Regions from separate parts of the Micromonospora sp. LZ34 genome, predicted to be linked through region 2. Evidence: predicted binding sites of a transcription regulator. Region 2 holds the regulator's gene; each other region holds the start of a gene.
What was found. The regulator HrcA, encoded in region 2, represses chaperone genes, less so after heat shock. The targets are predictions, from matches to a motif close to GGTTNGCACNCTCNNNNNGAGNGTGCNAACC.

Region 1: groL (chaperonin GroEL) is a predicted target of HrcA. The motif match lies at 6,614-6,644, and genes of this name have one in related genera.
Region 3: groES (co-chaperone GroES) is a predicted target of HrcA. The motif match lies at 1,772-1,802, and genes of this name have one in related genera.

Annotation. Positions count from the first base shown of each region.
Region 1 covers NZ_JBRIQN010000001.1:288,684-299,201, reverse strand. Annotated here, with positions in the region: gene ACVCAH_RS01380 (glycerol-3-phosphate dehydrogenase/oxidase) at 1-848, opposite strand, end outside; gene ACVCAH_RS01375 (S8 family serine peptidase) at 928-3,429, shown strand; gene ACVCAH_RS01370 (GNAT family N-acetyltransferase) at 3,476-4,405, shown strand; gene ACVCAH_RS01365 (hypothetical protein) at 4,492-4,737, shown strand; gene groL (chaperonin GroEL) at 4,795-6,417, opposite strand; gene ACVCAH_RS01355 (hypothetical protein) at 6,692-7,975, opposite strand; gene ACVCAH_RS01350 (cold-shock protein) at 8,074-8,277, opposite strand; gene ACVCAH_RS01345 (N-acetyltransferase family protein) at 8,499-9,029, shown strand; gene paaN (phenylacetic acid degradation protein PaaN) at 9,202-10,518, opposite strand, start outside.
Region 2 covers NZ_JBRIQN010000025.1:64,915-75,432, forward strand. Annotated here, with positions in the region: gene ACVCAH_RS24125 (hypothetical protein) at 1-167, opposite strand, end outside; gene ACVCAH_RS24130 (enoyl-CoA hydratase-related protein) at 340-1,140, opposite strand; gene hemW (radical SAM family heme chaperone HemW) at 1,159-2,397, shown strand; gene ACVCAH_RS24140 (DUF4870 domain-containing protein) at 2,464-3,129, opposite strand; gene hrcA (heat-inducible transcriptional repressor HrcA) at 3,363-4,385, shown strand; gene dnaJ (molecular chaperone DnaJ) at 4,459-5,601, shown strand; gene ACVCAH_RS24155 (16S rRNA (uracil(1498)-N(3))-methyltransferase) at 5,651-6,385, shown strand; gene ACVCAH_RS24160 (SDR family NAD(P)-dependent oxidoreductase) at 6,534-7,295, opposite strand; gene ACVCAH_RS24165 (histidine triad nucleotide-binding protein) at 7,364-7,714, shown strand; gene ACVCAH_RS24170 (serine hydrolase domain-containing protein) at 7,755-9,131, shown strand; gene ACVCAH_RS24175 (PhoH family protein) at 9,264-10,322, shown strand; gene ybeY (rRNA maturation RNase YbeY) at 10,337-10,518, shown strand, end outside.
Region 3 covers NZ_JBRIQN010000002.1:34,775-45,292, forward strand. Annotated here, with positions in the region: gene ybaK (Cys-tRNA(Pro) deacylase) at 1-424, opposite strand, end outside; gene ACVCAH_RS02490 (THUMP-like domain-containing protein) at 496-1,686, opposite strand; gene groES (co-chaperone GroES) at 1,936-2,250, shown strand; gene groL (chaperonin GroEL) at 2,321-3,970, shown strand; partial or broken gene ACVCAH_RS02505 (molybdopterin-dependent oxidoreductase) at 4,068-5,807, shown strand; gene ACVCAH_RS02510 (SDR family oxidoreductase) at 5,871-6,008, opposite strand; partial or broken gene ACVCAH_RS02515 (SDR family NAD(P)-dependent oxidoreductase) at 6,077-6,613, opposite strand; gene ACVCAH_RS02520 (LysR substrate-binding domain-containing protein) at 6,787-7,683, opposite strand; gene ACVCAH_RS02525 (WhiB family transcriptional regulator) at 7,859-8,242, opposite strand; gene ACVCAH_RS02530 (LuxR C-terminal-related transcriptional regulator) at 8,495-9,319, shown strand; gene ACVCAH_RS02535 (DUF5319 domain-containing protein) at 9,385-9,795, opposite strand; gene guaB (IMP dehydrogenase) at 9,981-10,518, shown strand, end outside.

The sequences.
Region 1 (10,518 bases), on a different contig from region 2:
AGGTGCACGCCCTTGGAGGCGCGCACCCGGATGCCGGGGCGCAGCCCGACGTCGTTGAGCATCCGGGACATGTCGTCGCTCCACACCCCGGTGGCGGCGATGACGGTGCGGGCGTGGACCTCGAACTCGGCGTCCGGCGAACCGGCGGGCGCCTCCAGGTCGCGCACCCGGACCCCGGTCACCTCGCGGGCCTGCCGGATCAGGCCGACGGCCCGGGCGCTGCTCACCACGGTCGCCCCCAGGCTGGCCGCGGTGCGGGCCAGGGTGACCACCAGCCGGGCGTCGTCGACCTGCCCGTCGTAGTAGCGGATCGCGCCGGCCAGCCCGTCGGTTTTCAGGCTGGGGAAGACCCGCCGCGCCCCCTCCCGGGTCAGGTGGCGGTGCAGCGGCATGCCCCGGCCGCCACCGAAGACGCCGGCGAAGGCGTCGTAGGTGGCCACCCCGGCGCCGTAGTAGGAGCGGCGGAAGAGCCGGCCCGGCAGGTCGCGTACGCCCCGGCCGGCGGGGAGCGGGACGAGGAACGGGACCGGGCGGACCAGGTGCGGCGCGAGCCGGGTGGCGAGCAGGCCGCGCTCGGTGAGCGCCTCGTGGACCAGGTGGAACTCCAGCTGCTCCAGGTAGCGCAGCCCGCCGTGAATCAGCTTGCTGGACCGGCTGGAGGTGCCGGCGGCGTAGTCGCGGGCCTCCACCAGGGCCACCTTCAGCCCGCGCGAGGCGGCGTCCAGGGCGGCGCCGGCACCGGTCACGCCACCCCCGATGACCAGCACGTCGAACCGCTCGGCCCGGAGCCGGCGCAGGTCGTCGACGCGGCGCTCCGGGGAGAGCTGACCGGCGACGGATCGGGACACGTTCGGGTCGCGCACCCGTCCACCGTAACCGTCGTGGCTGGGGGACGGCAGGCGACGTCCGGGCCGTACTGTCTGGGGAATGGAGGTCGGCCCCCCGTCACCCACCGGTCCGTACGTGCCACCGCCCCCGCCCGCGCCGCCCCGGCCCGGCCCCTGGCCGGTGGTGGCGGCCGCGCTGGCCGGCTGCTGGATCATCGGCTGCGCGGTGCCCGCCCAGGCCGGCGGGTGGCTGGCCGACCAGGTGCTGCTGGCCAGCGGGCTGGACCGGGTGGTGTGGCTCTGGCCGGCGCTGGGCCTGTCGACCGTCCTGCTGGTCGGCACGCCCGCGCTGCTGCTGGCGCTGCTGCCCCGCTCGGCGGCGGTCCGCACCACCGGCCGCGCCTGGCTGGCCGGGGTGCTGGTGCTCGCCGCGCTCGGGCTGCTCCGCGCCATCCCCCCGGTGCACCACGAGGCATACCTCGCGGCGCTCGCCGGCGCCGCCGCACTGGCCGCCGCCGTGCTGGCCCGGCTGGGCCGCCGGCGGCGCCCGGGAAGCGCCCCGCCCCCGACGGGCTCCGGCAACGTCCCGGATCAGGCGGAGCCCGAGGCGGCGGGAGTCGCCGGGCAACACCGGCCGGGCCGGCGGCCCGGTCCGGTCACCCTGCTCGGGGCGGCCGCCGGGCTGGCCCTGCTGCTGCCCTGGGTCTGGCTGGGCGCGCTCGGCGGGCCGCTGGAGACCGTGCTCGCCGCGCTGGCGGCGACCGCCGTCGGCGCGCTGGCCGGGACGCTGCTGGACGCCGGGTTCTGGGCCCCCTTCGCGGTCGGCGAGCCGCCCCGGCCGGCCCGGCTGGTGCTGGTCGGCGGGCTGGTCGCCGGGGTGGCGCTGCTGCTCGTGGCCGCCGGGGTCGGCCAGTCCGGGACACAGTTGCCGCTGCTGCTGACCCTGCCGCCGGCCGGCTTCGCGCTGGCCGCCCTCCAGGCGGCGGCCCGCCGCCCGGGCGTCGGCCGGGCCGGCGACCGCGCCCCGGCCGCCTGGCTGGTCGGGCTCGCCGTGCTCGGCCCGCTGGCCTTCACCGACCCGGAAGAGATCACCCTGGTCCTCACCAACACCCGCGACGTGCCGTTCTGGGTGGCGGCCGCCGCCGGCGCGGGGCTCGCCGTCGCGGCCCTGCTCGCCGTCGCGTACGGGGTGCTGCTGGGCCGGGGGCGCCCGCCGAGCCGGCGGGTGGCCGCGGTGACCGCGGTGACCCTGCTGGTGGCGACCGGGGTGGTCGCCGCCGGCCCCGGCCAGCCCGGCCTGCACGGCGAGCGGCTGCTGGTGGTGCTGCGCGAGCAGGCCGACCTGACCGGGTTGCCGGCCGGTACCCCCGGCCGGGCCGGCCGGGACGCCCGGGCGGCCGAGGTCTACCGGCGGCTGGTGGCCACCGCCGACCGGAGCCAGGCCGACCTGCGCCGGGACCTGCGCCGGCTCCGGCTGCCGCACACCCCGTACTACCTGGTGAACGCGGTGGAGGTGGCCGGCGGACCGGCGGTGCGGGCCTGGCTCGCCGGCCGTCCGGAGGTGGACCGGGTGCTGGTCAGCCAGCGGCTGCGACCGCTGCCGGCACCGGCCGGGGTCAGCCGGGGCACCGCCCCCGCCCCCACCGGTCCGGAGTGGAACATCCGGATGATCGGCGCGGACCGGGTCTGGTCGCAGCTCGGGGTCGACGGCTCCGGGGTCGTGGTGGGCAGTTCCGACTCCGGGGTGGACGGCGGGCACCCGGCGCTGGCCGGCGGCTTCCGGGGCGGCGACGACTCCTGGTACGACCCGTGGAACGGCAGCCGGGCCCCGGCCGACCGGGGTGGGCACGGCACCCACACGGTGGGCAGCGCGGTGGGCCGGGGCGGCGTCGGGGTGGCCCCCGGCGCGCAGTGGGTGGGCTGCCTCAACCTCGACCGCAACCTCGGCAACCCGGCCCACTACCTGGACTGCCTCCAGTTCATGCTGGCGCCGTTCCCGCCCGGCGGGGACCCGTTCACCGACGGTCGCCCGGCCCGGGCGCCGGACATCCTGACCAACTCGTGGGGCTGCCCGGCGATCGAGGGCTGCGACCCCCGGGTGCTCCGGCCGGCCACCACGGCGCTGGACGCCGCCGGCATCCTGGTGGTGGCCGCGGCCGGCAACACCGGACCGTACTGCGGGTCGATCGACGACCCGCCCGCGCCGTACCCGGACGTGCTGACCGTCGGGGCGGTGGACCGGCAGCGCCGGGTCACCAGCTTCTCCTCGCGCGGTCCGGCGCCGGGCGACGCGGCCAAGCCGGACCTGGTGGCGCCCGGCGCCGGGGTCGTCTCCGCGATGCCCGGCGGCGGGTACGCCCGGCTGGACGGCACCTCGATGGCCACCCCGCAGGTGGCCGGCGTGGTGGCGCTGATGTGGTCGGCGAACCCGGCGCTCGTCGGCGACCTGCCCCGGACCCGGCAGATCCTGCGCGACACGGCCACCCCGGCCACCGCCAGCCACCGCTCCGGCGACCCGGCGGACGCCTGCGGGGGCGACCGGAACATCACCGGCGCCGGCCTGGTCGACGCGTACGCCGCCGTCCGCGCCGCCCGGTCCTGAACGACCCTTGCGCGCACCGGTACCCGATGATCTAGGGTCGGCCACCATGGACGCCGAGATCGTCGAGCTGACCACCGACCGGGCGCCGGCGGTGGTGCAGTTGTGCCGCCGGGCGCTGGACCTGCCGGAGGACGCGGCCGAGGCCGCCGAGATCGTGTCCGCGCTCTGGACCCGGGCCGCCGCGGACCGGCCGGTGGTCGCGCTGGGCGCGTACCGGGACGGGGAGCTGGTCGGGGCGCTGATCTGCTCGGTCGCCACCGCCGACCCGCGGCTCGGGCACGTGGACCTGGTGGCGGTCGAGCCCGGGGCGCGGCGCCGGGGCGTCGGGCGGGCGCTGCTCGGGCAGGCCGAACGGACGCTCGCCGGGCTGGGCGCGGCCGAGGTGCTGCTGGCCGGGAACCCGCCCTACTACGCCTGGCCCGGCATCGACGTGCGGTACACCCCGGCGGTCTGCGCCGCGCTGGCGCTCGGCTACCGGCAGGACCGGACGGCGTGGAACATGACCGCCGACCTGTCGTACGAGGGGTCGCCGGCGCTGCGGTCGACGGAGGCCGCCGAGCGGCGGCTGGCCGGCCAGGGCGTCACGGTACGCCGGGCCGAGCCGGCGGACCTGCCGGCGCTGACCGCGTTCGCCCGGTCCACCTTCGGCGGCGCCTGGGACGCGGAGCTGCTCGGCTCGGTCGGCCGGAACGGGGCGGGCTGCCACCTGGCGGAGCGGGACGGCGAGGTGCTCGGCTTCGCCGCGTACGGGTCGAGCCGACCGAGCTGGTTCGGGCCGATGGGCACCGCCCCGGCGGCCGAGGGCTCCGGGATCGGCGGGGTGCTGCTCCGCCGCTGCCTGCGCGACCAGCGGACGGCCGGGCTCGACGCGGCACAGATCGGCTGGGTGGGTCCGGTGCCGTTCTACTCGGGCAGCGCGGCTGCCCGGATCGAGCGGGTCTTCTTCCTGTACCGCAGGTCGCTCGAAGCCCAATAACGGGCGAATAGGATATAGATCCCGATAGCGCCATTCACCCGCAGCGCTGACCGGTGCCTCCTACCGTTTCGGTAGAGGAGGCAGCCATGACCACGGACGACGAACATACCGACGACGTCCAGCCCGTCACCTGGAAGCCGGTCGGCGAACTCCCCGGGCAACTGCCGTTCGACCGGCTCGACTACGGCGACGCCGAGCAACTGGCGGAGATGACCGGCGCCGAGCAGGCGGAGATCGAGGAACCGCTGGAGATGGTCGACGCGCCGATCCAGCTCCGCCCGCCGTACGACCGGGCGCAGAAGCGGCGCAACCAGCGCCCGTTGCCCACCTGACGACGAACGGGGCGGACCGCTGACGCGGCCCGCCCCGTTACTGCGTCGGAACCGGACTCAGAAGTCCATGTCCCCGCCACCCGGACCAGCCGGGGCGGCCGGGGTCTTCTCCGGCTTGTCCGCCACGACGGCCTCGGTGGTGAGGAACAGCGCCGCGATCGACGACGCGTTCTGCAGCGCCGAGCGGGTCACCTTGGCCGGGTCGATGATGCCCGCGGCCAGCAGGTCCACGTACTCGCCGTTGGCGGCGTTGAGGCCGTGGCCCGCCTCCAGGTTGCGGACGTGCTCGACGACCACGCCGCCCTCGAGGCCGGCGTTGACGGCGATCTGCCGCAGCGGGGCGTCCAGCGCGATCTTGACGATCTGCGCGCCGGTCGCCTCGTCGCCGGTGAGGTCCAGCTTGTCGAAGGCGGTCTTGCCGGCCTGCACCAGCGCGACACCACCACCGGGGACGATGCCCTCCTCGACGGCGGCCTTCGCGTTGCGCACCGCGTCCTCGATGCGGTGCTTGCGCTCCTTCAGCTCGACCTCGGTGGCCGCGCCGACCTTGATCACCGCGACGCCACCGGCCAGCTTGGCCAGCCGCTCCTGCAGCTTCTCCCGGTCGTAGTCGGAGTCGCTCTTGTCGATCTCGGCCCGGATCTGGTTCACCCGGCCCTGGATCTGCTCGGCGTCACCGGCACCGTCGACGATCGTGGTCTCGTCCTTGGTCACCACGACCTTGCGGGCCCGGCCCAGCATGTCGAGGCCGGTCGCGTCGAGCTTGAGGCCGACCTCCTCGCTGATGACCTGGCCACCGGTGAGGATGGCGATGTCGGTGAGCATGGCCTTGCGGCGGTCACCGAAGCCCGGCGCCTTGACGGCGACCGACTTGAAGGTGCCCCGGACCTTGTTGACCACCAGGGTGGCCAGGGCCTCGCCCTCCAGGTCCTCGGCGATGATCAGCAGCGGCTTGCCCGACTGCATGACCTTCTCGAGGATCGGAAGCAGGTCCTTCACCGACGAGATCTTGCTGTTGACGATCAGGATGTAGGGGTCGTCGAAGACGGCCTCCATACGCTCCGGGTCGGTCATGAAGTACGCGGAGATGTAGCCCTTGTCGAAGCGCATACCCTCGGTGAGCTCAAGCTCCAGGCCGAAGGTGTTGCTCTCCTCGACGGTGATGACGCCTTCCTTGCCGACCTTGTCCATCGCCTCGGCGATGATCTCGCCGACGCTGGTGTCACCAGCCGAGATGGAGGCGGTGGAGGCGATCTGCTCCTTGGTCTCCACGTCCTTGGCGAGCTTGAGCAGCTCCTCCGAGACGCTGGTCACGGCGGCCTCGATGCCCCGCTTCAGGGCCATCGGGTTGGCGCCGGCGGCCACGTTGCGCAGGCCCTCACGAACCAGGGCCTGGGCCAGGACGGTCGCCGTCGTCGTGCCGTCACCGGCCACGTCGTCGGTCTTCTTCGCGACCTCCTTGACCAGCTCGGCGCCGATCTTCTCGTACGGGTCCTCGAGCTCGATCTCCTTGGCGATGCTCACACCATCGTTGGTGATGGTGGGGGCACCCCACTTCTTCTCGAGCACGACGTTGCGGCCCTTGGGGCCGAGGGTCACCTTCACGGCGTCGGCGAGCTGGTTCATGCCCCGCTCGAGGCCGCGGCGCGCCTCTTCGTCGAACGCGATCATCTTGGCCATACGGCGTTGTCCTCCTGGACACTCACGGGCCACCCGAGTGTGTGTCCCGGATGGGCCGCCTGGTGTACGCACCTTGGGACGTCGCCACCGGACGACGGCGACGCCTCCACGGCCGGGCCGGATAGCCCGCGACGACCGGCCACGTGCCCCGCCCGCGGTTTCTCCGCCGGCGCGGCCGCGGCCCCACCGCCCCGACCATTGGCACTCACAGGTTGCGAGTGCCAATGACCTGTTTAGCACTCTCCCTTGGCGAGTGCAAGCACGATGGCGCCCCTCAGCCGAGTTCGCCGGCCAGCCCGGCCGCGTTCACCGGACCCTCGTGGGCCCGCTGCTCGGCGTACGTGGCGACCAGGCCGACCAGCTGGGCGAGGTGGGCCGGCAGCGCCAGCACCGCGGCGGCCAGCGCCACCAGCACGACGCCGACGGCCGAGCCCGGGGACTCCAGCGGGGTGGTGCCGAACGGCAGGGAGCCGACCGCCTCCACCATTCCGGCCGCCACCGTGCCGACGATCACCGCCGCCGCCACCAGCGCCACCCGGCCGAGCACCAGGCCCAGCCGAGCGTGGAACATCCGGTACGAGCGGTCGATCGGGGGCCGGCGCTCGAAGAGCCAGACCGGGCCGGCCATGCTCAGCACGAACGCGAAGTAGATGCCGGGGATCACGCAGAAGCAGAGGCCGAGGCTGATGATCAGGGTCAGCAGCAGGGTCCAGCCCCACAGGCCGGGCGCCCGGCGCAGGCCGTAGCGCAGCGCCGCGCCGAGGCTGACCGGCTCGCCGGCCGCCTGCCGGGCGATCACCCAGGTGCCGGCGGCCCAGCCCACGCTCTGCACCAGGCCGACGAGCAGGCTGCCGCCGATCAGCACGCCGAGCAGGGTGGCCAGGTCGGTGAGGAACGTGTCGGGCAGCGCGTCCGGGTTCTGGCGGGCGGCGGCGTCCCAGTCGGCCGACGGATCGACCAGCAGGCTGAGCACCGAGAGCGTCGCCGCCGGCAGCACCTGGGTCAGCAGCAGGATCGGCAGCAGCAGCCGCCAGCCCCGGCGCACCGCGCCGACGCATCGGCTGAACCACCCGCCGAGGCCCGCCCCGGGCGGGGTGACCAGGGCGTCGGCCGGGTCGAACCCGGGCGGGTACCAGCCGTGGCCCGCCGGGGCCGGATAGGCGAAGGGAGCGCCCGGGTACCAGTGCTGCCCGCCGTACGGGCCGGGCGGCAGCGCCCACCCCTGCGACGGTGCGGCCGGGTCCCACCCCGGTGCCTGGTGGGCGGCGTGGGGCGCGGCCGGATCCCAGCCCGGAGCCGGGTGTGCGGCCTGGGGCGGGTGAGCGGGCATTCCCCCGGCCGGCGGTTGCGGCGCGGCCGGATCCCACGCCGGTGCCGGGGCGGTCGGATCCCAGCCCGGCGGCTGGTGGGCCGCGGGCGGCGGCGGTGCGGCCGGATCGACGGGCGGCGGCACACCCGGGGCGGAGCTCGCGGGGACGGCGTGGCCCGGGTCAGGGTCGCCCGGGCCGGAGGCGCCCGGTACCGGGGACGACGCGTCCGGGGGCGGCTGGTCGGACATGAACCCTCCTCAGCGACAGCTGGAACGGCTCATGATCTTCCCTGGTGCGGCGGCGCACCGCAGCCCCGCCAACCCCGCGCGTCGCGGAGGGCGCCGACTCAGGCGATGACGCGCACCCGCTCGGCCTGCGGGCCCTTCTGGCCCTGGGCGATCTCGAACTCGACCCGCTGGCCGTCGTCCAGCGCCTTGTAGCCGTCCATCTCGATCGCGGAGAAGTGGACGAAGACGTCCTGCCCGCCGTCGACGGCGATGAAGCCGTAGCCCTTTTCGGCGTTGAACCACTTCACGGTGCCCTGTGCCACGGTGCACTTCCTCACTCTGCGCGGCGTACCACAACCCGGGCGCCGGCACGCCGGCATCCCGGAACCACCGCTCCGGCGATCGGCGACGACCGCTGAAACGGGTGACCGAAATCGCACGCTACACGAGGCGTGACTGCGGTGCACGACCGCAAATCGGGCATATTCCGAATGATCGTCGGCGCGTCGGGATCGTCGTACGTCGTTGTGGTAGGCATGCGGGCATGACCAGCGATCCGGCCGGGCCGGGCCGGCGGCCGGCGGAGGTCCGGCGGGTCCGGCCGCGGGACGCCGCCCGGATGCGCGCGCTGCGCCTGGAGATGCTCGCCGACGCGCCGCTGGCGTTCCTGGAGACCATCGCCGACGCGGCGGCCCGACCGCACGCCGACTACGCCGCCCGGATCGCGTACACCTCGACCGGCACCGACACTGCGCAGTTCGTCGCCGACCCCGGTGGCCGGTTCGTCGGGCACGCCGGAGGCACCACGATGCCGGCGGAGCCCGGACTCACCGTGATCTACGCGGTCTACGTGACCCCGGCCTGGCGCGGCAGCGGCCTGCTCGCCGAACTGGTGGAGGAGGTGGCGCAGTGGTCCCGGGCGTGCGGCCGGCCGGAGCTGATGCTGGAGGTGGTGGTCGGCAACGACCGCGCCTACCGGGCCTACCAGCGGCTGGGCTTCGTCGACACCGGCGTCCGGGTACCGCACCCGACCGTCCCGGCCCTGACCGAGCTCCAGATGCGCCGCCCCGCCTGACCCCTGACTCGGGGACCCGACCCGAGGCAGCACCCCGAAGATCAACACCCTCGGGCCGGAGTCGTCACGCAGGACGACCCGGGAGGGTTTCGGGGGCAGCCCGCCCCGCGCAGGGATCAAGCCTGACCGCCCGGAGCGGGGCGGGCTGCCCCCGAAACCCCCAACCGCAACCTCAGACGTGCCGACGCGACTGCACGATCCGGAACCGGTTCGCCACGTACGCCCCGTCGGTCAGCGCCGCGTTCGCCGCCGGGTTGGCGCCGCTGCCGTGGAAGTCGGAGAAGGCCGCCGACTGGTTCACGAAGACCCCACCGGTCAGGTTGCAGGACAGGTGCACCCCGACCTCGATCGCCGCCGCCTCGGCCGCGTCCAGCACCGCCTCGTCGGTGGAGTAGACGCCGGCGGTGAGCGCGCCCTTCTCGCCGACGGTCTTCCGCATGATCTCCAGGCTGTGCTCGGTGGAGTCGGTGGGGATGACGAACGAGATCGGCCCGAACCACTCCCGGCCGTAGGTCGCGGTGTCGTCCGCGCCGACCTTGACCACCGTCGGCGTACGGACCACCGCGCCGGGGAAGGCCGGGTGCTCGACGGCACGCGACTCCAGCACCGGCTCGCCGACCTTGGTGACCTCGTCGAGCCGCTCCAGCACGCCGTCGTTGACGATCGACCCGGTCAGCTCCACCCCGCGGGCCGGGTCGGCGGTGAGCTTGCCGACCGCCGCCGCGATCCCGCCGGCCACCTCGTCGAAGCTCTTGTGCCCCTGGTCGGTCTCGATGCCGTCCCGGGGGATCAGGATGTTCTGCGAGGTGGTGCACATCTGGCCGCTGTAGAGGGTCAGCGTGAAGCCGAGGTTGCGGCACATGCCGGCGAAGTCGTCGGTGGAGTCGATCACCACCGTGTTCAGGCCGGCCTTCTCGGTGTAGACCGCGGCCTGCCGGGCGTTGGCCTCCAGCCAGTCGCCGTACTCGGTGGAGCCGGTGAAGTCGACGATCTTCACGGCCGGGTGCAGGGCCAGGGTCGAGGCGAGCTTCTCGCCCGGGGCCTCGGCGGCCAGCAGCACCAGGTCGGGGTCGAAGCCCGCCTCGGCGAGCACCTCGCGGGCGTAGCGCACGGTGACCGCCAGCGGCAGCACCGCGCGCGGGTGCGGCTTGACGATCACCGGGTTGCCGGTGACCAGCGAGGCGAACAACCCCGGGTACGAGTTCCAGGTCGGGAAGGTGTTGCAGCCGATGACCAGGCCGACCCCGCGGGGCACCACGTGGAAGGTCTTGGTCATCCGCAGCGGGTCGCCCTTGCCGGCCGCCTTCTCCCAGCCGGCGGTGCCCGGGTGCCGGGTCATCTCCGCGTACGCGTAGGCGAGCGCCTCGAGCGCGCGGTCCAGGGCGTGCGCGCCGCCGGCCTGGAACGCCATCACGAACGCCTGGCCGCTGGTGAACTGCACCGCGTTGGCGAGCTCGAAGATGTGCTTGTGCAGCCGGTCCAGGATCTC
Region 2 (10,518 bases):
TCGCCGTCCAGCGCCACCTCGCCGTCGGCCTGCACCGTGCACGTCCGGCTGGCCAGCGGCAACCGCAGCTCCTGCCCGAACTGCCGGACGGCGTACAGGATCCCGATCACGGCGACGAGCACGAGGACGACTCCGCCCGCAGCGACTGCCCGAGTTCGCACCCACACCCCCCTGTTCGACAGCCCGACAAGCGTACGTCCCCGAACGGGCGGCCCGTGTCGTCCGACCGGTTCGCGCCCGCCGCGCGGGCAGCGCCCCCGGTGGTCGGGTGAGCCGGAAGATTCCCGTTCCGGCCGGTAACTCACCTGTCGCCGGCCGGCCCGACCGACCGCGAGAGGCTCAGCCGGACACCTCCGCGTCGAGCTCGGCCACCCAGCGCGCCGGCCGCTTCTCCCGGAACGCCAGGACGCCTTCGCGGCCGTCGGCAGAGAGGAAGTAGCCGGTGGAGAGGCGGGACAGCTCGGCGAGTTCGGCGCGCAGGTCGGCGGCGGGCGGCCGGCGCAGCAGCCGCTTCGCCCCGGCGAGCGCGGCGGGCGCGCCGCGGACCAGCGAGTCGCAGAACCGGGCCACCGCGGCATCCAGCTCGTCGGCCGGCACCGCGGCGGTGACCAGGCCGATCTCGGCGGCCCGGCGGCCGTCGAAGGTGTCCCCGGTCAGGTAGAGCTCGGCCGCCGCCCGCGGGTGCAGCCGGGGCAGCACGGTCGCCGAGATCACCGCCGGGATCACCCCGATCCGCACCTCGGTGAAGGCGAAGGTGGCCTCCTCGGCGCAGACCGCCAGGTCGGCCGCCGCGACCAGGCCGAGGCCGCCCGCCCGGGCCGGCCCGGCGACCCGGGCCACCACCGGCTTCGGGCACTCCCAGACCGCGGCCAGCACGTCGCCGAGCATCCCCGCCGGCACCGTCCCGCTGGCGTACGCGGCCGCGGTCTCCTTCAGGTCGGCGCCGGAGCAGAAGACCGGACCGGTGTGGTCCAGCACGATCACCCGGACGGCGTCGTCGGCGACCGCGGCGGCCAGGCCGGCGAGCAGCTCGGTCATCAGCGGGGTGGAGAGCGCGTTGCGGTTGTGCGGGCTGTCCAGGGTGAGGGTGGTCACCCCGCGGGCCGTGGCGACCCGCACCAGCGCGTCGGGAGAGGTCATGCGGGCACACTAGTGGCCATGCCCGGCGTCCTTCCAGAAGGCGAACCCGTCCCCGTCGACGGCTCGTTGCCCGCCACCGCCACCCGCGCGGTCGGCGCGCGCGGTTTCGGCGTGTACGTCCACGTGCCGTTCTGCGCCAGCCGCTGCGGCTACTGCGACTTCAACACGTACACGGCGGCGGAGCTGGGCGGCGGCGCGAGCCGGGACGGCTACGCCGACACCGTGCTGGCCGAGCTGGCGCTCGCCGCCCGGGTGCTGGGCGACACCCCGCCGCCGCGGGTGGACACGGTCTTCGTCGGCGGCGGCACCCCGACCCTGCTCCCCGCCGACGACCTGGTCCGGATCCTGGACGGCATCGACCGCACCTGGGGGCTGGCCGCCGACGCCGAGGTGACCACCGAGGCCAACCCCGAGTCGGTCACCCCGGAGTCGCTCAAGGCGCTCCGCGCGGCCGGCTACACCCGGATCTCGCTGGGCATGCAGTCCGCGTCCCCCGGGGTGCTGGCGATCCTGGACCGTACGCACCGCGCCGGCCGGGCCACCGCCGCCGCGTCCGAGGCGCGCGACGCCGGGTTCGACCACGTCAACCTCGACCTCATCTACGGCACGCCGGGCGAGAGCGCGGCGGACTTCGCCGCCTCGCTGGACCAGGTGGTGGCGGCGGGCGTCGACCACGTCAGCGCCTACGCCCTGATCGTGGAGGACGGCACCCGGCTCGCCGCCCGGATGCGCCGGGGCGAGCTGCCGTACCCCAGCGACGACGTCGCGGCGGACCGCTACCTGGCCGCGGAGGCCGCGCTGTCCGCGGCCGGCTTCTCCTGGTACGAGGTCTCCAACTGGGCCCGCACGCCGGCCGCCCGGTGCCGGCACAACCTGCTCTACTGGAGCGGCGCCGACTGGTGGGGCCTCGGCCCGGGGGCGCACAGCCACGTCGGCGGGGTGCGCTGGTGGAACGTCAAGCACCCCACGACGTACGCCCAGCGGCTCGCCGCCGGGGGGTCGCCCGGCCTGGCCCGGGAGGTGCTCACCCCCGACGAGGCGCACACCGAGGACGTCATGCTCCGGCTGCGGCTCGCCGCCGGGCTGCCGTTGGCCGGCCTGGACGCGGCCGGCCTGGACGCGGCCGGGCGGGCCGGCGCCGAGCGGGCGCTGGCGGACGGGCTGCTGGCCGCGCCGGAGTACGCGGCCGGGCGGGCCGTGCTCACCCTGCGCGGGCGGCTGCTCGCCGACGCCGTGGTGCGCGACCTGCTGCCCTGAGGCGGTCGCTGATCCCGCCCGCCGGCGGTGGTGCCCGGAGCCGGCCGGGGGAGCGGCCGGCCCGGGTCACTTGGTGAAGTTGTAGGTCATCGGGTAGCGGTAGAGCACGCCCTCGTTGGCCTTGACCCCGGCGATGATGCCGAAGATCAGCGGCACCAACCAGACGAGCATCGGGACGAAGAACAGCAGCCCGCAGGTGACCAGCGTGAGCACCCAGCTCAGCACGCTGACGATCGTCCAGGTGATCTGGAAGTTCAGCGCCGCGACGGCGTGCGCCCGGACGGTCGGCGACTGCTGCCCGCGGACCATCATCGCGATCAGCGGCGCCAGCCAGCCGAGCAGGCCGCCGCCGACGATCACGCCGGCCGCGCCGCCGAAGTGGGCGATCAGGGCCCAGGTCTTGTCCTCGTTGTTGGCGTAGCCGCCGGCGGGCGGGCCGTAGCCGCCGCCGGCCGGATAGCCGGCACCCGGCGGGGGGTAGCCCCCGGGCGGCGGGTAGCCCCCGGGCGGGGGAGCGCCACCTGGCGGAGGGTAGCCACCCGACGGCGGTTGGTCACCGGTGGGCGGCGGATAGCCACCGGGCGGGGGATAGCCGCCCGGGGCCGGCGCCCCGGACAGTGGTGCGGTGGGTTCGTCGCCGGCCGGCGGGCCGGGGACTGCCGACGGAGCGGTCGGGTCCGGCGGCGGTGCGCCGGGGCCGTCGGCTCCCGGGGGGCGAGGTGGTTCAGTCATGCACGTCACGGTAGGGGCAGCCGGCAACGGCACACCAGAGCGACGTCGTCCCGGTTGTCCGGATGATCGGTCGGTGCGGTCCCGGCCCCCGGGCGGGGCGCGCCGGTGGCCCGTCTTGATCATCGCGTCCGTGGGCCCACCGACGTAGACTGGCACTCGCTACAGTCGAGTGCCAGGACGCGCCGCGCGGTCGCCGCGCGCCGCCGGCTGACGTGCGACAGGAGGTGGGGAGGATGGGTCTCGACGACCGCAAGCTCGCGGTCCTGCGGGCGATCGTCGAGGACTACGTCGCCACGCAGGAGCCCGTCGGCAGCAAGGCGCTGGTCGAGCGGCACCAGCTCGGGGTCTCTCCGGCGACCGTCCGCAACGACATGGCGGTGCTGGAGGAGGAGGGCTACATCCGGCAGCCGCACACCAGCGCCGGCCGGGTGCCCACCGACCGCGGCTACCGGCTCTTCGTGGACCGGCTGTCCCGGGTCAAGCCGCTCAGCCCGGCCGAGCGCCGGGCGATCGAGCGCTTCCTGGTCGGCGCGGTCGACCTCGACGACGTGGTGCACCGCACGGTACGGCTGCTCGCGCAGCTGACCCGGCAGGTCGCCGTCGTGCAGTACCCGAGCCTGGCCCGCTCCTCGGTGCGCCACCTGGAGCTGGTGCCGATCTCCACCACCCGGCTGATGCTCGTGATGATCGCCGACACCGGCCGGGTCGAGCAGCGGCTGGTCGAGATGCCCGGCCCGATCCCGGCCGACGACGTCACCGACCTGCGCCGGCTGGTCAACGAGAAGCTGGTCGGCACCCGGCTCTCGGAGACCCCGCCGCTGGTGCAGGCGCTGGTCGACGACGTCTCGCCCGAGCTGCGGCCGGCGATGGCCACCCTCTCCACCGTGCTGCTGGAGACGCTGGTCGAGCGGCACGAGGAGCGGATCGCGCTGGCCGGCACGGCCAACCTGACCCGCGGCGGCCTGCTCGACTTCCAGGGCTCGCTGCGCCCCATCCTCGAGGCGCTCGAGGAGGAGGTCGTGCTGCTCAAGCTCATCGGCGAGGCGGAGCCGAGCACGACGCGGGTGCTGATCGGCGACGAGAACGAGATCGACAACCTGCGGGCCGCGTCGGTGGTGAGCACCGGCTACGGCCCGGGTTCGACGATCGTCGGTGGCCTCGGCGTGCTGGGGCCGACCCGGATGGACTACCCCGGCACCATCGCCACGGTGCGGGCCGTGGCACGCTACGTGGGCGACCTGCTGGCCCAGAACTGACCAGGCAGAACCGACGGCCGGTTCCGGCCGGCGACCGGCGCAACGCGAGACGAACATGAGGACACGGAACGCAGTGGCCAGGGACTACTACGGCATTCTCGGCGTGAGCCGGGACGCCTCCGACGACGAAATTAAGCGCGCCTACCGCAAGCTGGCGCGGCAGTACCACCCGGATGTCAATCCGGACCCGGAGGCCCAGGAGAAGTTCAAGGACATCAACGCCGCGTACGAGGTCCTCTCGGACGACCGGAAACGGCAGATCGTCGACCTGGGCGGCGACCCGCTCGCCCCCGGCGGCGGGGGCGCGGGCGGCCCCGGAGGCCCCGGCGGCGCCGGCCCGTTCGTCGGCTTCCAGGACATCATGGACGCGTTCTTCGGCGGCGCGGGCGGCGCCCGCGGGCCGCGGCCGCGTACCCGGCCCGGGGCGGACGCGATCCTGCGGCTGGAACTGGACCTGCACGAGACGGCGTTCGGCGTGGAGGCCCCGATCACCGTCGACACCGCCGTGCTCTGCACCACCTGCTCGGGCGCCGGCACCGCCGCCGGCACCCACCTGGCCACCTGCGAGGCGTGCGGCGGCCGGGGCGAGGTGCAGTCGGTGCAGCGCACCTTCCTCGGCCAGGTCGTCTCGGCCCGCCCGTGCACGGTCTGCCAGGGCTACGGCACCACCATCCCGCACCCCTGCCCGACCTGCGCCGGCGACGGCCGGGTGCGGACCCGCCGGTCGCTGACCGTGAAGATCCCGGCCGGCGTCGAGGACGGCATGCGGATCCGGCTGGCCCAGCAGGGCGAGGTGGGCCCGGGCGGCGGCACCGCCGGCGACCTCTACGTGGAGATCCACGAGCGTCCGCACGACGTCTACTCCCGCAAGGGCGACGACCTGCACTGCCGGGTCACCGTGCCGATGACCGCCGCCGCGCTCGGCACCCGGCTGACCATCAAGACGCTGGACAGCGAGGAGACCGTGGACGTCAAGCCGGGCACCCAGCCGGGCAGCACGCTGCGGCTGCGCGCCCGGGGCGTGCCGCACCTGCGCGGCACCGGCCGGGGCGACCTCTACGTCCACCTCGACGTACGCACGCCCACCAAGCTCGACGCCGAGCAGGAGCGGATGCTGCGCGAGTTCGCCAAGACCCGGGGCGAGGAGGTCGCCGAGCTGACCAAGCAGGGCGGCTTCTTCTCCCGGATGCGCGACGCCTTCAACGGCCACGCCTGACCCGCCGGCTCGCCGTCCCGGCCGCTGCCGGGGCGGCTAGCCTGTCGTCGTGTCCGCACCGCTGTTCCTGGTCGAGTCGCTGCCGACCGCCGACTCGCTGACCCTCGACGGCCCCGAGGGCCACCACGCCGCCACGGTGCAGCGCCTGCGCGTCGGCGAGGAACTGCTGCTCGCCGACGGGCACGGGGGCACGGCCACCGCCGTGGTCACCGCCGTAGGCCGGGGCAGCCTGGAGCTCGACGTCCGCTCCCGGGGGTACGTGGACGCGTCCGTACCGCGGCTGGTGGTGGTGCAGGGCATCGCCAAGGGCGACCGGGGCGAACTGGCCGTGCAGGCGATGACCGAGGTCGGGGTGGACGAGATCGTGCCCTGGGCGGCGGCCCGCTCGGTGACCCAGTGGCGCGGCGACCGGGGCGTACGGGCCCGGGAGAAGTGGGCGGCGACCGCCCGGGAGGCCGCCAAGCAGGCCCGCCGCGCCTGGCTGCCGGTGGTCGCCGGAGCGCCGGACGAGTCGACCGGCACGGTGACCCGCCGGATCGCCGGGGCCGCCGCCGCGTTCGTGCTGCACGAGGAGGCCGACGACCGGCTGACCACCGTCGAGCTGCCCGACAGCGGCGAGATCGTGCTGGTGGTCGGCCCCGAGGGCGGCATCGCCCCGGCCGAGCTGGACGCGTTCACCGCGGCCGGCGCCCGCCCGGTCCGGCTCGGGCCGTCCGTGCTGCGCACCTCGACGGCCGGCGTCGCCGCGCTTTCCGTGCTCTCGACCCGCCTGGACCGCTGGTAGCCGCTCCGCCGGGCGGACCGGCGGGGCCCCCGGGGTCCGCTGCCGCGCCTCCTTTGCTCTGCGTCAACCCACGCCCAGGTTGCGGCCGCCAGCTGTTGCGTCCGGTGAAGCAGTGCAAAGGGCGTGCGGGAGAGTCGTCCGATCCGGGTCAGCTGCGCAGGTAGGAGGCGCCGTTGAGGTCGACGATGGTGCCGGAGGCCCACTCGGCCTCCGGCGAGGCGAGCCAGTGCACGGCGGCGGCGATCTCCTCCGGGCGGGCGACCCGGTTGAACGGGCTCTGCGCCCGGACCGCCTCGCCGCGCGGCGACTTGAGGTGCTCGTTGGTCATGTCGGTCGCCACGAAGCCGGGCGCGACCGTGGCCACCGCGATGCCGTACGGGGCCAGCGCCACCGCCAGCGACTGCCCCATCGCGTTCAACCCCGCCTTGCTCGCCCCGTACGCCGGGTTGCCCGGCTCGCCGCGGAACGCGCCCCGGGAGGAGACGTTGACGATCCGGCCGCCCCGCTCGCGCATGTGCTGGGCGGCGCACCAGCTGGCGTTGGCCGCGCCGAAGAGGTTGGTGTCGAGCACCTCGCGCCAGCGCTGCCGCCACTGCTCGTAGCTGCTCTCGAAGACCGGGTGCGGCGGGTCGGCGGGCCCGAACACGCCCGCGTTGTTCACCAGCACGTCGAGCCCACCGAGCAGGCCGGCCGCCTCGTCAACCATCGCCCGGACCGCGTCCGGGTCGGCGAGGTCGGCCCGGACCGCCACGTGCCCCTCGCCGGGTAGCTGCGCGCGCAGCTCTTCGGCCAGCTCCGCGGAGTCCCGGTGGTGGATCGCCACCCGGTCGCCGCCGGCCGCGAAGGCCCGCACCACCGCCCGCCCGATGCCGCGCGAGCCCCCCGTCACCAGTACCGCCCGTGAAGTCACGCCGGCCATCATGCCGGAGCGGTGCGGCCTCGCCCACCGGCCCCCGGCGCAGCGCTTAGCATGCCCGAATGGGATCCGACTGCCTGTTCTGCCGCATCGTCGCCGGGGAGATCCCGGCCACCATCGTCCGGGAGACCGACACCATCCTCGCGTTCCGCGACGTCGACCCGAAGGCGCCGGTGCACGTGCTGGTCATCCCCAAGGAGCACTACGCCGACGTGGCCACGCTCGGCCAGGGCGACCCGGCGCTGGCCGGTGAGCTGCTCGCCACGGCCGCCGCGGTGGCCGAGGACGAGGGGCTGCTCGGCGACGGGTTCCGGCTGATGTTCAACACCGGGGCGTACGGCGGCCAGGAGGTCTTCCACGCGCACGCGCACCTGCTCGGCGGCGCGCCGCTCGGTCCGATGCTCTGCCGCTGACCGGTCACCGCCGGCGGGCGCCCCTCCTTACACTGCCCGGGTGACGGATGTGCGGGACCGCCTCGGGCGGATGGTGCGGCAGGTGCAGGCGCAGGCGCGGGTGCCGGCGGTGTCGGCGGCGCTGCACCGGGCCGACCGGGAACCGTGGACGTGCACGGTCGGCTGGACCGGCAACGACACCGCGCTCGATTCGGAGACCCGGTTCCGGATCGGCTCGGTCACCAAGACCTTCACCGCCGTGTTGACCCTCCAGTGCCGCGATGACGGCCTGCTCGACCTCGACGACCCGATCGGCCGCCACCTCGACCTGCCGGCGCACGGCGAGCTGACCGTGCGCCGGCTGCTCTCGCACACCGCCGGGCTGCAACGGGAGCCGTACGGCGACGTCTGGGACACCCTGCGTGCCCCGGACACCGAGCAACTCCTGGCCGACCTGGCCCGCGCCGAGCGGGTGCTGCCGCCGGGGCGCCGTTACCACTACTCCAACCTCGGCATGGCGCTGCTCGGCCGCCTGGTCGGCGAGCTGCGCGGCGGCACCTGGGCGGAGGTGCTGGCCGAGCGGGTGCTCACTCCGCTGGGGCTGACCCACACCACGGTGACCCCCGGCCGGCGGGCCGCCACGGGCTTTTTGGTCGACGCGTACTCCGACGAGGCGCACCCGGAGCCGCCGACCGACTTCGGCGCGGTCGGCCCGGCCGCCCAGCTCTGGAGCACCGCCGGGGACATGGCCCGGTGGGCCGCGTTCCTGGCCGATCCGGCGGCGCTCGACGCGGCCGGCCGGGTGCTCGCCCCGGCGACCCTGGACGAGATGCGCTGGCCGGTGACGGTCACCGACGAGACGCTCTGGGCCGGCGGCTTCGGGCTCGGGTTGATCCTGGTCCCGCAGGGCAAGCGGATCATGCACGTGGGGCACGACGGCGCGATGCCCGGTTTCCTGGCCGCCGTCTACGGCCGGCGGGGCGGCGACGGCACGTCCGGCGCGATGGGCGCCGCGGTGCTCGGCTCTTCCGGCACCGCGGCGGAGCTGTTCGACCTGCCGCACCGGCTGCTCGCCGCGGCGGTGGAGCACGACCCGGCCGAGATCGAGCCGTGGCGGCCGGGGGCGCCGGCCCCCGAGGCGGTACGCGGGCTGCTCGGCCGCTGGTGGGGCGAGGGCTTCGAGTACGTCTTCTCCTGGCACGACGGGGCCCTGCGGGCCCGGGGCGCCGACGACCCGCCGGGCAAGCCGCCGGCGATCTTCGCGCCGCTGCCGGACCGGCCGGACGTGTACCGCACGGTCTCCGGCCGGGAGGCCGGTGAGCTGCTCCGACTGACCCGTGACGAGCGCGGCACGGTGGTCCGGATGCACTGGGCGACGTACCGGTTCACCCGCACCCAGGAGACCTTCGAGCGGTACGACTTCCGCGCCGGGAGCTGATCCGGGGGCGGCGGAAATGGACGGGGTGCCACCCGGGTTGAACCGATACGATGGGTGTAACGTCCGCACGCCGCGCCAGCAGGGCCGGCGCCGATTCGAGAGCAGGTGGCGCAGGGCCCCTCGGCCCGATCTATGACCGGCACCCCACCTCCCGGCCCGCCCCGGGTGCAGACCAGGATCACGGTTCCCGATTCCAAGATCATGGTCAACCTGCTCGGCGCGGGTGACGAGATCCTGCGACTGGTCGAGCGCTCGGTGAACAGCGACGTGCACGTCCGGGGTAACGAGATCACGATCACCGGTGCCCCCGCGGACAACGCCATCGCCGAGCGACTCTTCAGTGAGCTGCTCGAACTCATCGAGAAAGGCGAGACTCTGACCACAGACGCCGTACGGCGTACCGTCGGCATGCTCGAGCAGGGCAGCGCCGAGCGGCCCGCCGAGGTCCTGACGCTCAACATCCTCTCCCGGCGCGGGCGCACCATCCGTCCCAAGACGCTGGGCCAGAAGCGCTACGTCGACGCGATCGACGCGCACACCATCGTCTTCGGCATCGGGCCCGCCGGCACCGGCAAGACCTACCTGGCGATGGCGAAGGCCGTCCAGGCGCTCCAGGCCAAGCAGGTCAACCGGATCATCCTCACCCGGCCGGCGGTCGAGGCGGGCGAGCGGCTCGGCTTCCTGCCCGGCACGCTGAACGAGAAGATCGACCCCTACCTGCGGCCGCTCTACGACGCGCTGCACGACATGCTCGACCCGGACTCGATCCCGAAGCTGATGGCGGCGGGCACGATCGAGGTCGCGCCGCTGGCGTACATGCGCGGCCGGACGCTCAACGACGCGTTCATCATCCTCGACGAGGCGCAGAACACCACGCCCGAGCAGATGAAGATGTTCCTCACCCGGCTCGGCTTCAACTCCAAGATCGTCGTCACCGGTGACGTCACCCAGGTGGACCTCCCCGGCGGTACGACCAGCGGCCTGCGGGTGGTCCGGGAGATCCTGGGCGGAGTCGAGGACGTGCACTTCGCCCAGCTCTCCAGCTCGGACGTGGTGCGGCACCGGCTGGTCGGGGAGATCGTCGACGCGTACGCCCGCTGGGACGCCGAGCGGGAGAACCAGCAGGCGCAGAGCGTGCACGCCGTGCCGGGGCGCACCGCCCAGGGCGGCCGGGCCGGCCGGCGCCGATAGACAGAGGAAGACACTTGTCCATCGAGATCGCCAACGAGTCCGGTGTCGAGGTCGACACCGACGCCGTGCTCGCCGTCGCCCGGCACGCCCTCGACGAGATGGGGGTCAACCCCCTCGCCGAGCTCTCCGTGCTGCTGGTCGACATCGACTACATGACCGAGCTCAACCACCGCTGGATGGGCGGTGACGGGCCGAC
Region 3 (10,518 bases), on a different contig from region 2:
GGGCGAGTTCGAGCTGGAGGCCCCGCCGGCCGGCGGAGACGTAGATCGTCGGGAAGTCCAGCGCCGACGAGTCGAGCACGGTGGGCAGGCGCTTGCGCTGGCCCAGCGGGCTGATCCCGCCCCGGACGTAGCCGGTGGTCCGCTCGGCGACCGTACGGTCGGCCAACGCCGCCCGCTTGCCGCCGACCGTCGCGGCGAGCGCCTTCAGGTCCAGCTCGCCGGTGACCGGCACGACCGCCACGGTGAGCGCCCCGTCGACCTCGGTGACCAGCGACTTGAACACCCGCTCCGGCGGTACGCCGAGCGCCGCGGCGACCAGCGCGCCGTAGTTCGGGGCGTCCGGGGAGACGTCGTACGGATGGGTGCTGTGTGCGATCTTCCGCTTCGCCAGCAGCGCCGTCGCCGGCGTTCCCTGTCCCGCCATGACCGACAAGCTAGCGGGGCCCCCGGCCCGCGGGCCACCGGATACCCACGGCGCCGCGCCGGCCGATCGGGTCAGGCCGCCGGTACGGGCTGGCAGACCAGGACCGTCGGCGCCCCGGCCACCCGGGTCAGCACCAGGCTGGCCGACCCGTCCCCGTCGAGTTTCAGGTCGCGGCGCAGCCGCTCCGGCTCCAGCGCCGAGCCGCGCTTGAGGATCTCCACCCGGCCCACCCGCCGCTCGCGGAGCAGGGCGCGCAGCCGCTTCAGCGAGAACGGCAGCACGTCGGTGACCGCCAGGCGGCGGGCGAACGGCGTGGCGGCCGGCGCGTCGGCGTAGAGGTAGGCGATCCCCGGATCGGCCAGCGTGGCGCCGACGGCGTCGGCCAGTTCGGCGACCAGGTGGGCGCGGACGACCGCCGCATCCGGGTCGTGCAGGAAGCGGCGGACCGGCCCGACCGCCGCTTCCCGGTCGCCGGTGCCGGTGAGCACGTGCGCGACCTCGCCGCGCAGCACGGTGGCCCGGCGGGGGACCTCGGCGAGCCGCCCGCACCAGAGGGCCGCCTCGACCAGGTCGCCGTCCACACTGACCCATTCCGCTTCGGCGCCCGCCGGGATCAGCGCGTGGTCGAGCCCGGGGGCCACCTTCACCACGGTGTACGGCACCCGCTCGGCCAGCCCGACGACGAAGTCCCACGGCGGCGAGTAGGCGTTCGGGTCGAAGATGCGCCGGCCCGTGCCCGCCCTGCGCCGCGCCGGGTCGCAGAAGACCGCGTCGACCCGGCCGACGTCGAACTCGGTGGCATCACCGCACTCGACCGTGAACAGCTCGGCCAGGCCGGCCGCCTCGGCGTTCGCGGCGGCCATCGCGGCGGTCAGCGGGTCGGCCTCCACGCCGTACACCCGGATCCCGGCGCGGGCGGCGGCGAGCGCGTCCGCGCCGAGGCCGCACCCGAGGTCGGCGATGGTGCGCACGCCGGCGGCGCGCAACCGCCCGGCCCGCCGGTCGGCGACCACCCGGCGGGTTGCCTGCTCCAGCCCCGGGCGGGTGAGGAACATGCCGGCGGCCTCGGGACCGAACTTGCCGGCCGCCCGGCGGCGCAGCTCGACCTGGGTCAACGCGGCGGCGGCGAGCCCGGCCGGGACACCGGCCGAGCGGAGCGCGGACGCCGCGGCCAGCGGGTCGCCGCCGGCCACCTCGGCCGCCGCGGCGAGCGCGGCCGACCCCTCGGGCGTACGCAGCGCGGCGAGCTGGTCGAGATCCACCCGGCCATTCTGGCCGCCCGATCCGACGCGCCGACCAGCGGGTTGGCACTCTCCTTGACGGAGTGCTAGCCGAGGAATAACCTGCGATTAGCACTCTCACCCTGAGGGTGCCAGCTTCCGGACCGCTCGGTCCGGGCGCTGAGCACCAGGCGGACCGGCACCCGCGACGACGGCCCCGCCCGGTGGCATGTGGCAGATTGACGCTGGTCGGCTCGCCGGCCGGCAACGAAACCAGTACCCCAGGAGGGTATGCCCGTGACTACCGCGACCAAGGTTGCGATCAAGCCGCTCGAGGACCGGATCCTGGTCCAGGCGAACGAGGCTGAGACCACCACGGCGTCGGGCATCGTGATCCCCGACACCGCCAAGGAGAAGCCGCAGGAGGGCACCGTCCTCGCTGTCGGCCCGGGGCGCGTCGACGACTCCGGCAACCGGATCCCGGTTGACGTCAAGGTCGGCGACACCGTCATCTACTCGAAGTACGGCGGCACCGAGGTCAAGTACGCCGGCGAGGAGTACCTGGTGCTCTCCGCCCGCGACGTCCTCGCGGTCATCGAGAAGTAAGCAACCGATCAGTGTCGTTGCCCCGGTCCGGCTCGCCGGGCCGGGGCAGCGTCGCTTCGAAGGGACATTCATGGCGAAGATCCTGAGCTTCTCGGACGACGCCCGACACCTGCTGGAGCATGGTGTCAACGCCCTCGCGGACGCGGTCAAGGTCACCCTCGGCCCGCGCGGGCGCAACGTCGTCCTGGACAAGAAATTCGGTGCGCCGACGATCACCAACGATGGTGTGACCATCGCCAAGGAGATCGAGCTCACCAACCCGTACGAGAACCTCGGCGCGCAGCTGGTCAAGGAGGTGGCGACCAAGACCAACGACGTCGCCGGCGACGGGACCACCACCGCGACCGTGCTGGCCCAGGCGATGGTCCGCGAGGGCCTGCGCAACGTGACCGCCGGGGCCAACCCGGCCGGCCTCAAGCGGGGCATCGACGCGGCGGCCGCCAAGGTCTCCGAGGCGCTGCTCGGCCGGGCCGTCGAGGTCGCCGGCAAGGAGTCGATCGCGCACGTGGCGACGATCTCCGCGCAGGACGCCACCATCGGCGAACTGATCGCCGAGGCGATGGAGAAGGTCGGCCGCGACGGTGTCATCACCGTCGAGGAGGGCTCCACCCTGCACACCGAGCTGGACGTGACCGAGGGTCTCCAGTTCGACAAGGGCTTCATCTCGCCGAACTTCGTCACCGACGCGGAGGGGCAGGAGTCGGTCCTCGAGGACGCGTACATCCTGATCACCACGCAGAAGATCTCCGCGATCGAGGAGCTGCTGCCGCTGCTGGAGAAGGTCCTCCAGAACAGCAAGCCGCTGCTGATCATCGCCGAGGACGTGGAGGGCCAGGCGCTCTCCACCCTGGTGGTCAACTCGATCCGCAAGACCCTCAAGGTCTGCGCGGTCAAGGCCCCGGGCTTCGGTGACCGGCGCAAGGCGATGCTGCAGGACATGGCGATCCTCACCGGCGCCGAGCTGGTCGCCCCCGAGCTGGGCTACAAGCTCGACCAGGTCGGTCTGGAGGTGCTCGGCACCGCCCGGCGCGTGGTGGTCGACAAGGAGAACACCACCATCGTCGACGGCGGCGGCCAGTCCTCCGACGTCGCCGACCGGGTGGCCCAGATCCGCAAGGAGATCGAGGCCTCGGATTCCGAGTGGGACCGGGAGAAGCTGGCCGAGCGGCTGGCGAAGCTCTCCGGCGGCATCGCCGTGATCAAGGTGGGCGCGGCGACCGAGGTCGAGATGAAGGAGCGCAAGCACCGCATCGAGGACGCCATCGCGGCGACCAAGGCCGCGGTCGAGGAGGGCACCGTCCCCGGCGGTGGCGCCGCCCTGGCGCAGATCCTGCCGGTGCTCGACGACGACCTCGGCTTCACCGGTGACGAGAAGGTCGGCGTCTCGATCGTGCGCAAGGCGCTGGTCGAGCCGCTGCGCTGGATCGCCCAGAACGCCGGCCACGACGGTTACGTGGTGGTGCAGAAGGTCGCCGGCAAGGAGTGGGGCAACGGCCTCGACGCCGCCGCCGGCGAGTACGTCGACCTGGTCAAGGCCGGCATCCTGGACCCGGTGAAGGTGACCCGCAACGCGGTCACCAACGCCGCCTCCATCGCCGGCCTGCTGCTCACCACGGAGAGCCTCGTGGTGGAGAAGCCGGCGGAGCCGGAGCCGGCCGCCGGTGGGCACGGCCACTCGCACGGCCACGGCCACGGCCACCAGCACGGCCCGGGCTTCTGACCCGGTAGCACGACCCGGACCGGAACCGCCACCTCCCGGCATTACGGAACGCTGACGCGGCTACCGGCCGCGCGGGTCGGTCGGAAAGACTGGCCCGATGAGCACCACGACGCGCCGGTACGCCGCGCTGGCCGGGTTCACCGCCGCCGCGGTGGCGATCGGCTCCGCCGAGGTGGTGGCGGTGCTGACCGGCCCCCGCTCGGCTCCGCTGGTAGCGGTCGGCGGGCTGGTGGTCGACACCGTGCCCGAGCCGCTCAAGCAGCTCGGCATCGCGCTGTTCGGCACGTACGACAAGATCGCCCTGCTGGTCGGGACGGCGCTGCTGCTCGGCGCGGTGGCCGCGCTGCTCGGTGTGCTGGCCGTCCGCCGGCTGGCGGTCGGCCTGGCCGGCATCGCCGCCTTCGCGGCGCTCGGGGTGTTCGCGGCGCTGACCCGGGCCGGCGCGGACCTGGCCGACGCGCTGCCCGCGCTGCTCGGCGCCGGGGCGGGCGCGCTGGTGCTCTGGCTCTTCATCGCCGGCCCGCTGGAACTCGACCCGTGGCCCTGGTCGCCACCGGCACCCCTGCCCTCCGCCGCGCCCCGGCCCGCCCCCGCGTCGACCGGGGCGGCGGACGCCGGACCGGCCGCGGGTGAGCCCGAGGGCCGGCTGGCGACGGTCGAACCGGCAGCGGGTGCCGGACCGGCGGCGGGCCGGCCCGCGGCAGGGGCCGGGAACGCGCGGCGGAGCCGGGGCCCGCCGGTGGCTGGGAGCCGCTGGAGAGCACCCACCCGGAGTCCCGGCGGCGGTTCCTCACCGGAACCGGGGCGCTGCTCGGCGCGGCCACCGTCGCCGGCCTGGGCGGGCGGTGGCTGGCCGGGCGGCGGGGCGTCTCGGCGGCCCGCCAGGCGGTGACGCTGCCCGCCCCGGTCTCCGCGGCGCCACCGGTGCCGGCCGGGGCCGACCTGTCGCTGGCCCAGCTCGCCCCCCTACGTGACGCCGAACTTCGGCTTCTACCGGATCGACACCGCGCTGGTGGTGCCGCAGGTGGATCCGGAGAGCTGGCGGCTGCGCATCCACGGCCGGGTCCGCCGGCCGCTCACGCTCAGCTTCGCCGACCTGCTGGCCCGGCCGATGGTGGAGCGGTACGTGACCCTGGCCTGCGTCTCCAACGAGGTCGGCGGCGACCTGATCGGCAACGCCCGCTGGCTGGGGGTGCCGATCCGGGAGCTGCTGGACGAGGTCGAGCCCGAGGAGGGCGCCGACCAGGTGGTCGGGCGGTCGGTGGACGGCTGGACCTGCGGCACCCCCACCGCCGTGCTGCGCGACGGGCGGGACGCGCTGCTGGCGGTGGGCATGAACGGCGAGCCGCTGCCGGTCGAGCACGGCTTTCCGGTGCGGATGGTGGTGCCCGGCCTGTACGGCTACGTCTCGGCCTGCAAGTGGGTCACCGAGCTGGAGCTGACCAGCTTCGCCGACTTCGACGCGTACTGGGTGCCGCGCGGCTGGTCGGCGCAGGGACCGGTGAAGACCCAGTCGCGGATCGACGCGCCCCGGCCGCGCAACCGGCTCACCGCCGGTCCGATCATCGTGGCCGGCGTGGCCTGGGCACAGCGGCGGGGCATCCGGCGGGTGGAGGTCCGGGTCGACGAGGGCCCGTGGCAGGAGGCGGAGTTGGCCGCCACGGTGTCGGTGGACACCTGGGTGCAGTGGTCGTGGCGGTGGGACGCCACGCCGGGCGAGCACACCCTCCAGGTCCGGGCGACCGACAGCACCGGCGAGACGCAGACCGGCCGGCGGCAGGAGGTCGCTCCGGACGGCGCCACCGGCTGGCACACCGTCAAGGTCACCGTCCGCTGACCGGCGCCGGCCCGGCCCGTCCACGATGGAGCACCGTGGAGCGGGCCGGGCCGGCCGACCGGATCAGACGGCGACGCGTCCGCCGTCGACGGGCACGACCGCACCGTGCACGAAGCTCGACCGGTCGGTGGCCAGGAAGGCGATCGCCTCCGCGATCTCCTCGGGCGACCCGGGCCGGCCGGCGGGCACGGTCGCCGCCAACTGGTCGAGGTCCCACCCATCCCGGCGGTGCCCTCCGTCCGGGTGGGGCCGGGGCTGACCGCGTTGACCCGCACCCCCTGCGGCCCGTACTCGGCGGCCCAGGACTTGGTGAGCAGCACCAGCGCGGCCTTGCTCGACCCGTAGAGGGCCATCCCCGCCATGCCGAACTCGGCGACCATCGTGGTCAGGTTGACGATCGCGCCCCGGCCGCGCTTCGCCATCTCCGGCGCGAACTCGGCGACCAGGAAGTACGGCACCTTCACGTTCAGCGCGTACACCGCGTCGAAGCTCTGCTCGCTGGTCTGGTCGGTCGGGCCGAACGGGTAGATCCCGGCGTTGTTGACCAGGATGTCCACGTGCCCGACCAGCTCCCTGGTCCGCGCCGCGAGCTCCCGGGCGGAGGCTTCGTCCCGCAGGTCGGCGGCCACGAGGTCGGCCCGGCCACCGGCCGCGTGGATGTCCCGGACCACCTGCTCACCCCGGGCCGCGTCCCGACCGGAGATCACCACGTGCGCACCGAGCCGGGCGAGCGCGACGGCGGTCGCCCGGCCGATGCCGCTGTTGCCCCCGGTCACCAGCGCCGACCTGCCCCGCAGTTCTGTCATCGTTCCTTCACCCACATTCAGTTCCGCTGATCAGCGGCGGTCGGGCCTGTCCCGACCAGTGGGTGCAAGTCGCGGCGGAGTCCGGAGTTTCCCGCCCGGCTGGTCGAGCGACTTATGGCCGCCATAAGCGGTCCGGGGGCGGGGCGGCGGCTGGGCCGGTGGCGGACGCGGACTCAGGGCACGCGGACCTCTAGCGCGGCGACGAGGTGGCCGAGGTCGCGCCGGTGCGAGCTGGCCGGCCATGCCGCCCAGGTCCGGCGGACGAGGGGATGCCCCACCAGCGGCGACCAGGTGACCGCCGCCGGCAGCGGCGGCGACCAGCCGGGCGGGGCCAACGCGAAGGCACCCCCGGCGGTCACCGCCGCGAGCTTGACCTCGGCGATCAGCTCCTGACCTTCCGGCGCGGTGGGTCCGAGGTCGAGGCCGTGGCTGCGCAGGATCGCGGTGAGTTCGTCGTACCAGGCGGGGCTGCCGGAGCGGGGGAAACCGACCCAGTCGAGGCCGGCGAGGGCGTCCAGCCGGATTCCCTCCGGCCCGGCGAGCGCCGCGGCCTGGTCGGCGGCGAGCAGGACGCCCAGCCGTTCCTCGACGACCAGGACGGCGTCCAGGTCGGGGCCGATCGGGTGTTCCCGGACCAGCCCGAGGTCGAGTTCGCCGGCGCGCAGCGCGGTGAGCTGCGCCGCGGTGGACAGGTGGCGGGCCTGCACCCGGGTGCCCGGATAAGCCGCGGCGAGGTCGGCGAGCGGCCGGGACAGCAGGTCGGCGGGGAGTTCGAGCGGGATCCCGAGCCGGAGCACGCTGCCGCCCGCCGCGGTGTGCCGGGTGACCGCGGCCACCGCCCGGTCGTGCCGGGCGAGCACCGCCCGGGCCTCGGTGAGCAGGGTCATGCCCGCCTCGGTGGCCCGCACCCCGGTGCTACCGCGGGTCAGCAGCTGCACGCCGAGTTGCCGTTCCAGCGCGTTGACGGTCTGGGACAGCGCGGGCTGGCTCAGGTGCAACCGCCGGGCCGCCGCGGAGAGGCTCCCATCCTCGACGACCGCGACGAACGCCCGCATCTCCCGGAGCTCCACCGTGCCATCACACCACGCACTCCCGGGGCCTCGGCCGGAAGCCGACCGCAGGACAGACCCCGGCGACCGTACGGGCCGGGGCCTCCGGGAGGGTTGATTCGGACCCGCGCGCCGACGCCGCGCCCCGGTGCGGGGCGCGGCGTCGACGGACGGTGTGCGGGGGTGGCGGGTCGGCTCAGGCGATCTTGCGCTGGGCAGGGACGGCCGACTTGTGCGGCCCGCCCAGCCGGGCCTCCAGCCGGGCCACGTCGACCCGGGTCTGCCGGCGGTCGGCCAGGTCCTCCCAACCCATGGCGAGCAGCCGCAGCCGCTCGGACTCGCTGAAGCCGCCCCACACGCCGTACGGCTCGCGGACCGAGAGCGCGTGCGCGGCGCACTCGGCGCGTACCGGGCAGGTGCGGCAGACCGCCTTGGCGCCGGATTCCCGGCGCAGGCGGGAGGAGCCGCGCTCGCCGTCCGGGTGGAAGAACTGGGCGCTGTCGCGGCCCCGGCAGGCACCGAGTCGCTGCCAGTCCCAGAGATCGACGATGGGTCCGGGCAGTCTACGTACGTTCGACATCAGCACCCCTCCTCCCGCGCGGCACCGCGAGATCTTCTTGGCCGGCTACCGGGCGGCGGGCCGCGCAGGCGCACCGTTCCCGGCCTGGACCTTCCGGTACCCGAGCAGTTGCCGACTCACACTTCTGTGATCGAAAACTTCCGGCAAGTTGCCGCATATGCCCTAACTGTCGGAAAAGTTCGGAGGATTGCCGGGAACCCCCTCGGGGGCGCGCCCGGACATGGTCTGCTCATGGGCGGAGAGGAGACCACAGTGCGTACGGTTCTTGTGTGCGTTCGGACACCGCTCGCCGCCCAGCACCTGACCTCGGCGGCGGCCCGGCTCGGGCTGTCGGCGGTCGTCCGGACCGCTGTCTCCGATCCGGAAGTGATGCTGCGTCTGGCCGAGCGCCCGGCCGACGTGGTGCTCGCCGACACGGCGCTCACCCGGCCGGACAGCGCCGGCTTCGTCCGCCGGGTGCTGGCCCGCGCGCCGCAGGCCGCCGTGGTGCTGCTCGGGACGGAGGAGTCGGAGGCCGCGGCCGCCACCATCAGCGCCGGCGCCCGGGGCCTGATCCAGGGCGCCGACCACGACCTGACCAGCGCGGTGGCCAAGGCCCTGCTGCTGCTCTCCGCGCCCGGCCGCACGGCCCGGCACCGGATCACCGACCCGGCCCGGGACACCGCCGCGGTCGGCGGCCCGACCCGCCCGGCGGCGGGCGGCCGGTCGCCCGGTGAGCCCGGACCGCCCTGGCCCTCCGGCTCGGTCGAGGCTGGCGGCGCCCCGGCGGTGGTGCCGGTGCAGCGTGGTGACGACCCGGCCGAGCCGGCCGCCGGCGAGCCGGAGGAGACCGCGCCGGAGGCCCGGCGGGGCGCACCGGGTGCCCGGTCCGGCCGGCCGCCGGTCGGGCTGACCGAGCGGGAACTCCAGGTGCTGCTCGGCATGGCGGAGGGCAAGAGCAACGCCGAGATCGGCCGCGAGCTGTTCGTCTCGGAGGACACCGTCAAGACGCACGCCCGCCGGCTCTTCCGCAAGCTCGGCGCTCGGGACCGGGCGCACGCGGTGGCCGCCGGCTTCCGGGCCGGCCTGGTGGCCTGATCCCCGAACACGACCCGGGGCGATCAGGTGACCTGCCCCACCCGTCGTCGCGGCCGGGGCGCCGGTCAGTCGCCGGAGCCGGGCTCGTCCTCGGTGCCCTCGGTCAGCGTGTCGTGCACCCCGTCGGCGTAGCCGCGGGCGTAGTCCCAGGTGACGTAGTGGTCCGGATCCGGGTCGTAGGCCGGCTCGTGCACCCGCGGCCGGCCGGAGCTGAGCAGGTGGCGCAGGTTGCCGCGGAGCAGGTCCCAGTCGAAGTAGTGCGGTTCCCGGCAGTCCTCACACTCGATCACCAGCCCGCGGATCCCGATCGGCGCCAGCAGCGCCTGGTAGATCTCCAGGTCGGCAAGGTCCTCCAGCACGTCCTGTCGTTCGCCCTCGGTCAGCGGGTCGAGCGGGGCGTCGTCGCCGGGATCGTGCAGGCCCGCTGCCGGATCGGCCGGGTCGCCGTTGAACGGGTCGATGGGCTCGTCGTGCACACCATCACCGTAGACCCACCGCAGCGGCGATGCCCGCCCCCCGGCCGGCCGAGACCCGGCCCGCCGCCGGCAGGCCCGGCGCAGGTCACTGGGTACGATGGGGCGAAGCGCCGTCACCCGGCGTACGCCGGTGCCCGTCCGCGCCACCTCGCTGAAGCCCGTCCGAGCAGCTCAGGGGAGCAATCGTGGAAATTTCGCCCAGCACCGACCTGCCGAGCGGCGCCGACCACGGCGAGCTGGGCGGTCACCTGCCGGAGCTGCCCGCCGGCTCCGCCCGGGTGGTGCCGCTCGGGCTGACCTTCGACGACGTGCTGCTCCAGCCGGGCGAGTCGGACGTGGTGCCGAGCCGGGTCAACACGGTGACCAAGCTGACCCGCAACATCGACCTCAGCGTGCCGCTGCTGTCCAGCGCGATGGACACGGTGACCGAGGCGCGGATGGCGATCGCGATGGCCCGGCAGGGCGGCATCGGGGTGCTGCACCGCAACCTCTCCCTGGAGGACCAGGCGCTCCAGGTCGACCTGGTCAAGCGCTCCGAGTCCGGCATGATCACCAACCCGGTCACCGCCAGCCCGGGGGACACCCTGCGCGACGTCGACGCGCTCTGCGGGCGCTACCGGATCTCCGGCGTGCCGGTGGTGGACGGCGACGGCCAGCTGGTCGGCATCGTCACCAACCGCGACATGCGCTTCGTCTCCGACCCGGCCACCCCGGTCCGCGAGA